Linked DNA regions of Microterricola viridarii. The protein of the gene in region 1 interacts with the protein of each later gene in a pairwise test. Links are inferred from orthologs where the notes say so. Each region holds a gene or a part of one and is shown on either strand. Other genes may lie near its edges.

The links.
Region 2: the proteins of BLT62_RS05200 (region 1) and lpdA interact in binary tests that used the Escherichia coli proteins (3 or more experiments, as listed by UniProt). The link is inferred for Microterricola viridarii from one-to-one orthologs.

What each region holds. Positions count from the first base shown.
Region 1 is NZ_LT629742.1:1,137,283-1,143,437, reverse strand. What follows is about bases 3,057-6,155. They hold BLT62_RS05200 (ATP-dependent helicase), read right to left. Parts: upstream 5,836-6,155; coding sequence 3,277-5,835; downstream 3,057-3,276. Other genes in these bases: BLT62_RS05195 (glycerophosphodiester phosphodiesterase family protein), read right to left, coding at 5,891-6,155; BLT62_RS05205 (FUSC family protein), read right to left, coding at 3,057-3,180. In the rest of the region: BLT62_RS05215 (carbohydrate ABC transporter permease), read right to left, coding at 1-633; BLT62_RS05210 (sugar ABC transporter substrate-binding protein), read right to left, coding at 645-1,805; more of BLT62_RS05205, read right to left, coding at 2,122-3,056. UniProt on the Escherichia coli protein: A helicase with DNA-dependent ATPase activity. Unwinds DNA duplexes with 3'-5' polarity. Translocates on single-stranded DNA with 3'-5' polarity. Initiates unwinding more efficiently from a nicked substrate than double-stranded DNA.
Region 2 is NZ_LT629742.1:2,283,276-2,287,680, reverse strand. The notes cover bases 1,529-4,405. They hold lpdA (dihydrolipoyl dehydrogenase), read right to left. Parts: upstream 3,716-4,405; coding sequence 2,342-3,715; downstream 1,529-2,341. Other genes in these bases: BLT62_RS10495 (leucyl aminopeptidase), read right to left, coding at 3,820-4,405; sucB (2-oxoglutarate dehydrogenase, E2 component, dihydrolipoamide succinyltransferase), read right to left, coding at 1,529-2,280. Also shown: BLT62_RS10510 (protein kinase family protein), read left to right, coding at 1-865; more of sucB, read right to left, coding at 862-1,528. UniProt on the Escherichia coli protein: Lipoamide dehydrogenase is a component of the glycine cleavage system as well as of the alpha-ketoacid dehydrogenase complexes.

The DNA.
Region 1 (6,155 bases):
GCCGGCCATCACCGTGATGGCCACGAAGGGGAACCCGTGGTGCACGACGTTGATGAGCACGATCAGGTAGAAGGTCCACCGGTTGGTGAACCAGTTGAACGGTTCGTCCATCAGTCCGGCGCCCATGAGGAGCTGGTTGACGATGCCGTTGTCCGCGTCGAAGATCCACACCCAGACGTAGGTGCCGGTCACGGCGGGCATTGCCCAGGCGACCATGATCGCGCTGCCGACGACGGTGCGCCAGAACCTCGAGAGGTTGGTCATCAGGATGGCGACGAGGGTGCCGAGCGCCACGGTGCACAGCACGGCGGCGATGGCGAAGAGCACGGTGTTGGGCAGAACGACCGACCACAGCTGCGGATCGGTGAGCGCCGCGACGTAGTTGTCGACGCCGATGAAGTTGGTGTCCCCGCTGACGATCTCGCGCAGTCCGTAGTCCTGGAAGGAGAAGAGCAGGACGCGAACGAGGGGCCAGAGGAGGAGGACGGCCAGCACGATCAGTGCCGGCGCGAGCAGGAGCCACGGCCGTGCGGCGGCGATCGTGATCGCCTTGCGCCGCCGGGGGCCGGGGCCTCCGGCCGCCGGGGAACCAGAGGTTCCCACAGCGGCCGGCGACTGAATCGTGGTGGTCATCGACTCTCTGCTTACTTCTTGTTGAGGATGTCGGTCATCTCGGCAGCGGCGTCGGCAGAGGCCTGCTCAACCGTCTTCTCACCGGAGAGGATCGACTGGATCATCGTGTTGGTGGTCTTCTTGGCTTGCACAGCACCGAACTTCGGCGTGACGGGGAGCGAAGCGCCGCCGTCAACCATCTGGGTTGCGAACGCCTGGGTGATCTCATCGGCGTTTGCGACGGTGGCGTCGAGTGCCGTGGTCTCGCCCGGGAAGTAACCACTCTGGCTGGCCCACTCGGTGGCAAAGTCACCGGTGGTCATCATGCTCATGAAGGTCCAGGCGAGGTCCTTGTTCTTGCTGGACTCGAACATGCTGAGGTGCGAACCACCGAGCATCGACGGGCTGATGCCCGAGGTCTGGCCGGGGATCGGGAACGAGCCGATCTTGCCTTCCAGCTCCGGGTTCTTGTCGAGGATCGTCGCGGGGGTCCACGAACCCATGACCGCCATGCCGACCTTGCCCTGGGCGAAGTTGTCGAGGACGTCGGTCTCCTTCCAGGTGGTTGCACCGGAGGTGGACGAGCCGTGCTGGAGTGCGAGGTCGGTGTAGAACTTGATTCCGGCCTGCGACTTCGCGCTGTCCAGACCCGAGGTCCAGGTGTCGCCCTTCTTCGTCGCTACCTCGCCACCGGCACCCCAGACCCAGGGGTAGGTGAGCTGCTCGGCGTCGCCGGCAACCGGGAACGGGATGATGTCGGGGTTGCTCGTCTTGAGCGTCTCGATTGCCGCCTGGAACTCTGCCCAGGTGGTCGGCACGGCGATGCCGGCTGCCTCGAAGATGTCGGTGCGGTAGATGACCGAGCGAACGCCGGCGTACCACGGCATGCCGTAGAGCGTGTCGTCGAGCGTTCCAGCCTCGACCAAGCCCTCGACGAGCTTGCCGTCGAGGCCTGCCTCGGTGACGTAGTCGTCGAGCGGTGCGAGTGCACCGGACTCAGCGAACTCCGCGGTCCAGGTCGTGCCGGTCTCGGCGATGTCGGGGGTGGTCCCGCCGGCGATTGCAGTGACGAAACGGTCGTGAGCGTCTGCCCACTGAACCATCTCGACATTGAGCTTCGCGCCGGTCTCCTTTGTGAACTCGTCACCGACGCGCTCGAAGAACTCGTCGGATTCGGTGTTCGTACCCTGCATGATCCAGACGTTCAGGGTTTCACCCGTGGCGTCAGTGCCACTTCCACCGGTAGCTCCGGAAGAACAAGCCGTCAGGCTCAGTGCAGCCGTTGCCAAAATGGCGAGCGGCAGGTAACGCTTTTTCATAGCAAGTCTCCTCATTGATGGGCGTGAGCCCGTAATTGCGTATTGAAAATAGTATCCAAGCTGTTGCGTTCGCGCGAAAGTAACTTTCATGCGACGTGAATACGATACCTCCTGATTCGCGCTCATTTGTCCAGAACGCCACTCTGGAGGGGCACGAAGCCCTACTCGGGGAGAATTCCCAGCGCGGCCGTCAGGGCTGTGACCTGCGCGCCGTCAGCCAGCGAGCCGCGAGCACCAGCAGCAGCCCAATGGCCGCGCCGAGCGCCGTCTCCAGCAGCCGGTCGATCAGCAGAGTGCCGACGGGCAGCGGACTGGCCAGGTGGGCGACGCCGAGCGCCAGCGGGGTCACGAAGACCAGCGCGGCACCGTAGTGCCGCCCGACGAGGATCTCGGCACAGAACTGCGCGATGACCACGGCGATGACGATGGCGAAGGGCGGCGGCTCGGGGAAGAGCAGCACGCCGGTCACCACGACGCCGACTGCGGTGCCGACGATCCGGTGCACGGAGCGCGAGATCGAGTGTCGTGCGTGCGGTGGCGGGATGACGGCGACCACGCTCACCACAGCCCAGTAAGGGTGTCCAATGCCGAGCGCCGTCGCGACGGCACCGGCGAGCAGCGCCCCAAACACGTTCTGGGCGACCGCCACCCACAGAGCGGGCTCCCGAACGGCGGCCCACCGCACCCGTGGCGATCGGGTCAGCTGCTGGAACCAGCCGTCGTCTCCCTCGCGTCCGGCCCGCCGCAGCAGCCAGCCGGACATCGTGATGGCGAGTGCGAACGCGGCCGAGGCAGCGGCGAGGCCGATGCGCAGCGGAACCTGCTCTGGCGGGGTCGGCAGTGCGGCACACACCAGCAGGCCGAACACGAAGAACAGCGGGGTCGGCGGGAAGAGCCCGTAGACGGCGGCGACGACGATGCCGCCCACGATCACGACGACGAGCGCAGCGGCGACGAGGACGTTCGCGGCTCCGCTGGCGGCCAAGATGGTGCCGAGCGCGACGCTGAGCACAAGCCCGATCGCGGCGATCCCCGCGCTGCGCAGCCGCACTCGATAGGGTTCGCTGCGCCCATACAGCGCCGTCATCGCCCCGAAGGAGGCGTAGGCGGCGAGGTCGAGCCGGTCGAGGGCGAGCAGGAGGAACAACGGAACGGCCACCGCGATCGCCGCCCGGGTCGCCACCTCGAAGTCACGAGGCTTCAGTGACCGCAGCCGGGCCGGGAGCGACTGTGGAGCGTCGTCTGTCATGCGACGCTCCCCTACAGTTTCTCGATGGGCTTGACGCGAAGCGTCAAGAAAGGCGGCAGCCCAGTTCCAAGGAATCCCATGATTCGTGACCGCTCGCTACAGTTTCTCGATCGGGGCGATCTTGATCAGGAGCTTCTTTGCGCCCGCCGTGTCGAACTGCACGTGCGCGACGCGCTTGGTGCCCTCACCGGTGACCTGGTTGACGCGGCCCTCGCCGAAGTCGACGTGCCGGATGCGATCGCCGGCCTCCAGGGTGAGATCGCCGTTGTCGCGCACCTGCGCTGTGACCTTGTTCGCCCACTCCGTCTTCGGCTTGGGGGCCGGCGGCAGCTCGCCGCCGAAGCGGTCGGAACCGCTGGAGCCGCGGGAGCCGTAGCCGTCGCGGCGCGCGTTCAGCGCGCGCGGCTGCGTGCCGCCGCGCGAGTTCGCCATGCCGGGCGACTGCCGCCACTCGATGAGGTCGCCGGGGATCTCCTGCAGGTAGCGGCTCGGCATCGCCACGTTCGTCTCGCCGAACTGGGCACGCGTCATCGCGAGCGAGAGGTAGAGCCGCTTCCTGGCCCTGGTGATGCCGACGTAGAACAAACGCCGCTCCTCGGCCGGGCCACCCGGCTCGCTGGCCGACATCTGGTGCGGCAGCAGGCCCTCCTCGATGCCGGTGAGGAACACGGAGTCGTACTCCAGGCCCTTGGCCGTGTGCAGGGTCATCAGGGAGACGGTCCCGCTGGAGTCGTCGAGGTCGTCGGCCGCGGCCACGAGCGATACCTGGGTGAGGAAGTCGATCAGGCCGGCATCCGGGTTCTCCTTGACGAAGTCCTTGGTCTGCGCGAGCAGCTCCTCGACGTTCTCGGCGCGGGTCTCGTCTTGCGGGTCGCGGCTGCTGCGCAGCGTCTCGAGCAGGGTGCTCTCGGTCAGCAGGAAGCCGAGCACCTCGCTCACGCTGGAGACGCCGGCCGCCGAATCGGATGAGCGCTGTGCCGGGTCGAGCATGAGGGCGGCCTCGTCGAGCAGCCTGGCCAGTTTGACGATGGCACCGGTGACCTTGGGCCCCATGCCGAGGCTGCCCGCATCACGCATGGCCTGCCGGAAGCTGATGCCGTTGGCCTCGGCGAAGCTGGCCAGCTGCGTCTCGGTGGCTGGCCCGATGCCGCGCTTGGGCGTGTTCAGGATCCGGCGCAGGGCGAGCTCGTCGGCCGGGTTCGCCACGGCGATGAGGTACGCCATCGCGTCCTTGATCTCGGCCCGCTCATAGAACTTGGTGCCGCCGACGACGCGGTAGGGCACGGCGGAGCGCACGAAGATCTCCTCCAACGCGCGGGTCTGCGCGTTGGTGCGGTAGAACACGGCGATGTCGCGGTAGGCGACGCCCTCGCCGCGCAGCTTCTCGATCTCGTCGGCGATGAACTGGGCCTCGTCGTGGCCGGAGTACCCGGTGTATCCGATGATCTTGGCGCCGTCGCCGATGGCCGTCCAGAGCTTCTTGTCCTTGCGGTCGAAGTTGTTGGAGATGACGGCATTGGCCGCGCTCAGGATGTTCTGCGTCGAGCGGTAGTTCTGCTCGAGCAGCACCACCTTGGCGCCCGGATAGTCGCGCTCGAATTCGACGATGTTGCGGATGTCGGCGCCGCGGAAGGCGTAGATCGACTGGTCGGAGTCGCCGACGACGGTCAGCGATGCGCCCGGGATGGCCCCGGTCGCGTCTTGCAGCGAGCGCACGTGGTGGCCGGCCGTGTCGAGCTCCGCGACGACGTGCGGCTCGATCGGCCGGGTGAGCTCCTTGATGAAGGAGTACTGGGCGTGGTTGGTGTCCTGGTACTCGTCGACGAGGATGTGCCGGAACCGGCGCTGGTAGAGCGCGGCGGTGGCCGGGAACGCCCGGAACAGGAACACCGTCTCGGCCAGGAGGTCGTCGAAGTCCAGCGCCTGCGCGGCGCGCAGGCGCTTGGTGTACTGCCGGAAGATCTCGACGAACATGACCTCTTGCGGGTCGTTGAGGTTGGCGTTGCGCGCGTAGCTGTCGACATCCGCCAGCTCGTTCTTGAGCTTGGAGATCTTGTTCGAGACGCCCGCCGCGGTGAAGCCGAGGGTGTCGGCCGAGAGTTCCTTGATGATGCGCTTGATGACGTTGCGCGAGTCGGCGGAGTCGTAGATGGTGAAGCTGCTGCTGAGCCCGGCCCGCTCGGCCTCTGCGCGCAGGATGCGCACGCAGGCGGAGTGGAAGGTGGAGATCCACATGCCGCTGGAGGCCTGGCCGAGGAGCTGCTCGACGCGCTCGCGCATCTCGGCTGCGGCCTTGTTGGTGAAGGTGATGGCGAGGATCTGGCTGGGCCAGGCCTCGCGGCTGCCGATCAGCCCGGCGATACGGTGGGTGAGCACGCGGGTCTTGCCGGATCCGGCGCCGGCCACGATGAGCAGGGCGGGGCCGCGGTATTCGACCGCTTCGCGCTGCTCGGGGTTGAGGCCGTCGAGCAGGCTGTCTCCCCCGGCCCAGGCACCGCCGCCGGGCAGCCCGCCCGCTGAGGCCCCGCCGGGAACGAATCCCGCCGGCGGCGCCGCGTTGTTGGCGCCCAGGGTCGACGGGAAGCCGGCCGGCCCATCGTGCACGATCATCGGTCGCGAGTCGGTCGGTTCGTCGGGGTCAAAGAGAGTGCTCATGTCTGCTCCCAGTGTAGGCGGGGCCGCTGACAGAGGGCTGCCCGGCCCGCTGGCCTCACGCCGCCGGGCGGAGGCTGTCGCGCACGGCGACGGCCAGGTCCGGGTGATCGGCGAAGACGCCGTCGATGCCGGTGCCCATGATCAGCTCGAACTCGCCCCACCAGTCCCCGTGGCGGGCCTGGCCGACGCCGGCGCGGTGGGCCGGCAGCAGGAAGCGGTTCTCCGGGCGCAGCGTCCACGTGTACACCTCGAGCATCGCCGAGTGGGCCAGGTCGACGAGGTCACTCGTCTGCGGCGTGCCCGCGGCATCCTGCCGCACG
Region 2 (4,405 bases), 1.1 Mb from region 1 along the record:
TGCGGGCAGCGCCGCCCCGCACGAGGTGCAGGAACTGCTGGACTGGCTGGACGAGCGCGTCGCCGCCCACCCGTTCCTGCCGTGCGCGGCCGAGCTCGAGCGCCGGCTGTTCGGCCTCGCCAGGCCCCTCTCCGTGCGTCTCGGTCGCTCGGCCGCCGATCCGCGCGACCCCGCGGGCATGCCGCTGCGCCTGGCCGGGCAGCCCCTGGAGCCGGCCGCGGAGGGTGCTGACGAGCCGAACCGGCCGCCGCCCGCGCGCTGGCGGGGCTGGGCGCTGCCGGACGGTCTGGCGTGGTTGGGCGGGCAGGACAGGCTGGCCGGTGCCCTGCGGGACCGCCTGCACGCCCACCGGCGGCCCGTCGTCGTCGCGGCGGCCCTGGCCGGCGCGCTGTTCGTGCTGGCCATCACGCTGCTGCCACCCGGGGGAGACGGGAGCGCGGCGGTCGCACCCGCGCCTGCCGCGCCGGCCACGGATCCTCCTCCGCCCGGCGCGGCGGCACAGGTCGAGGTGGAGGCAGGGGTCGAGGTCGAGCCGGTGGCGGCCGCCGCCCGGCTGCTCGCCCGACGGGAGGGCTGCTTCCGGGAGTCGTCGCTGCTCTGCCTGGACGGGGTGCTGGATCCCGGCGGGCCGCTGGCCGGGGCGGATGCCGCGCTCATCCGCCGCGCACAGCTCGACGGGGCCGTGCTGCTGCCCGACGCCGTGGACCCCGCCTCGCTCAGCCTGGTCGAGCAGAACGGCGGCGCGGCCCTGCTCGCACTGACGACACGCAGCCGGGGAGAGTCGGGGGACAACGCGAAACCGGCCTCGCTCCTGATGATCAGGGGCGAGGCCGGTTGGCTGCTACGAGAGCTGTTCGACTACTAGTAGCCGAGCTGCGATTCGAACGCCGCACCCTCGAGGCGCGCCTTCACCGTGGTGAGGAAGCGGGCCGCGTCTGCGCCATCGACGATGCGGTGGTCGTAGGAGAGGGCGAGGTAGACCATCGAGCGGATCGAGATCGAGTCAATGCCGTTGTCGCTGACGACGACGGGCTTCTTGACGACGACACCGGTGCCGAGGATGGCGACCTGGGGCAGGAACACCAGCGGGGTGTCGAACAGCGCGCCACGCGAACCGGTGTTGGTCAGCGTGAAGGTGCCGCCGGCGAGCTCGTCGGGCTTGAGCTTGTTCTCGCGGGTGCGGCCGGCCAGATCGGCGATCTGGGCTGCCAGCTCTGCAATGTTCAGCGAGCTCGCGTCGCGCACCACGGGGGTGAGCAGACCGCGCTCGGTGTCCACGGCGATGCTCAGGTTCTCGTGGTCCGGGTAGACGATCGAGTCGCCGTCGACGGTGGCGTTGATCACCGGGTACGCCTTGAGCGCCTCGGCGGCGGCCAGTGCGAAGAACGGCATGAAGGAGAGCTTGTTGCCGGTCTTGGCGAGGAACTCGGCCTTGACCTTGTCGCGCAGCATGGCGACGCGGGTGACGTCGACCTCGACCAGCGTGGTCAGCTGTGCGGTGGAGTTCATCGAGATGACGGCGCGCTCGGCGACGACCTTGCGCAGGCGCGACATCGGCTGAACGGTGCCGCGCAGCGGCGAGACCTCGACGACGGGGGCCGCGGCGACGGCGCCGGCAGCGGGAGCCTGTGCGGAGAGCACGTCCTGCTTGCGGATGCGACCGCCGACACCGGTTCCGGTGAGGGTGTTGAGGTCGACGCCCTGCTCGTTGGCGAGCTTGCGCACGATCGGGGTGACGTAGCCGCTGGTGGAGGCGTGCGATCCGCTCGGCGCTGCCGGGGCGGCGGCGGCGGGTGCTGCCGCGGGGGCGGCAGCGGGTGCCGGGGCGGCAGCCGGCGGGGCCGGGGCGTAGACCGGTGCTGCGGGCGGGGCCGGAGCGTAGGCCGGTGCGGCGGGAGCTGCCGGAGCAGCAGGGGCCGCGGGGGCCGGAGCGGCAGCGGGGGCCGGGGCGGCAACCGGGGCCGGGGCCTCGGCCGGAGCAGCGACGGGCTCGGGTGCGGCGGCCGGGGCGGGGGCCTCGGCGGGGGCCGCATCGGCGCCGGAGCCGTCACCGATGGTGACCAGCGCGGTGCCGACCTCGACGGTCTCGTCTTCCTGCACCAGGATTGCCTCGATCACGCCGGCGATCGGCGACGGGATCTCAGTGTCGACCTTGTCGGTCGAGACTTCGAGCAGCGGCTCGTCGACCTCGACGCGGTCGCCCACGTTCTTCAACCAACGGGTGACCGTACCCTCTGTGACACTCTCACCGAGTGCCGGGAGGCTGACGGATTCGCTCATGCGATTGTCTCCTTCAAAGCGTTATTCATTCTGAGCTTATTGCAGTCGGGGCGCGCGGCGCTTACAGCGCGTGCAGCGGCTTGCCGGCCAGGTAGAGGAATGCCTCGCCCATGGCCTCGTTCTGGGTGGGGTGCGCGTGGATCAGCGGCGCGATGTCCTCGGGGTATGCCTCCCAGTTGACAGCGAGCTGTGCCTCACCGATGAGCTCGCCGACGCGGGCACCGATCATGTGCACACCGACGACGGGGCCGTCGTTCACCCGGACGACCTTGACGGAGCCGGCGGTGCCGAGGATCGAGCTCTTGGCGTTGCCGCCCAGGTTGTAGTCGTAGCTGGAGATCTGGTCGGCGCCGAACTTCTCGGCGGCCTTGGCCTCGCTGTAGCCCACCGATGCGACCTCGGGGTCGCAGTAGGTGATTTTCGGGATGTTGATGTCCTCGACGATGATCGGGTTCAGGCCCGCGATCTCCTCGGCGACGAAGATGCCCTGCTGGAAGCTGCGGTGCGCGAGCTGCAGGCCGGGGACGATGTCGCCGATGGCGTAGACGCCGGGCACGTTCGTGGCGAGGCGCTCGTTGGCGATGACGAAGCCGCGGTCCATGGTGATGCCGACCTCTTCGAAGCCGAGGCCCGCGGTTGCCGGGCCACGGCCGACGGCGACGAGCAGCAGCTCGGCCTCGATGGTCTTGCCGTCCTCGAGGGTGACGACGACGCCCGACTCGTTCTGGCTGACGCTCTGGAAGCGCACGCCGAGCGAGTACTCGATGCCGCGCTTGCGGAAGGCGCGCTCGAGCTGCTTGGAGATCGACTCTTCCTCGTTGGGCACCAGGTGCGGGAGGGCCTCGATGATGGTGACGTCGGCGCCGAAGGACTTCCAGACGCTGGCGAACTCGACGCCGATGACGCCGCCGCCGAGCACGGCGACCTTCTTCGGGATGTAGTCGAGCGTGAGGGCCTGCTCGCTCGTGATGACGCGGCCGCCGAGCTCGAGCCCCGGCAGTGAGCGCGAGTACGAGCCGGTCGCCAGGATGACGTTCTTGCCGACGATGGTGTCGGCGCCGACCTGCACGCTGGTGGGGGAGACGAGACGTCCCTCGCCCTCGATGACGGTGATGCCGCGGGCCTTGATCAGACCCTGCAGGCCCTTCCACTTGCTCGTCACGATGCCGTCGCGGTGCGCGTTGACGGTGGTCATGTCGATGCTGTTGAGGGTGGCGTTGACGCCGTACTTGGCTGCGTCGCGGGCGACGTCGGCCACCTCCGCGGTGTGCAGCAAGGCCTTGGTCGGGACGCAGCCGCGGTGCAGGCAGGTGCCGCCGAGCTTGTCCTTCTCAATCAGGGCCACGGTGAAGCCGAGCTGTACAGCCCGGAGCGCGGCCGCATAGCCACCGCTTCCTCCACCGAGAACGACAATGTCAAAATTCTGCTCGGACACTCAGTTACTCCCTTTGCATCAGGTCGATCGGCCTGTTCTGCTCCGCGGGTTTGTGGCCAGCGAGCAGGCGTGTTTGGCAAGCATTTCTTGCCCATACGAGCCTACTACGGGCGGGCATAGTCCTCGGCCAGATTGAGCAGAGTGCGCAGGGTCACCCCGGTCGGGCCCGCGCCGGTCGCGCCGTACGCCGCACCCTCATTGTGCGAGGAGCCGGCGATGTCCAGGTGCGCCCAGGGGATCCTCGTCTCCCCGTCGGCCTGCATCCCGACGAACTCCTGCAGGAACACGCCGGCGAGCAGCATGCCGCCGGCCGGGTTGCCGATCTTCGCGTTGGCGATGTCGGCGACATCCGAGTCGATGGTGGCGCGGAGCTCCTCCGGCAGCGGCATCGGCCAGATCTTCTCGTCGGCGGCGCTGGCGGCCTGGAGCACCCGGGCCAGCAGGGCGTCATCGCCCATCACGGCCGAGTAGCGGCTGCCGAGGGCCACGATCTGCGCGCCGGTCAACGTGGCGACGTCGACGATGGCGTCCGGCTGTTCCTCGGATGCCGCGGCGAGGCCGTCGGCCATGACGAGGCGCCCCTCGGCATCCGTGTTCAGCACCTCGACGGTCTGGCCGCCGCGGATGCGCAGCACGTCGTTCGGGCGCGTCGCCGTGCCAGACGGCATGTTCTCGGCCAGGCAGAGCCAG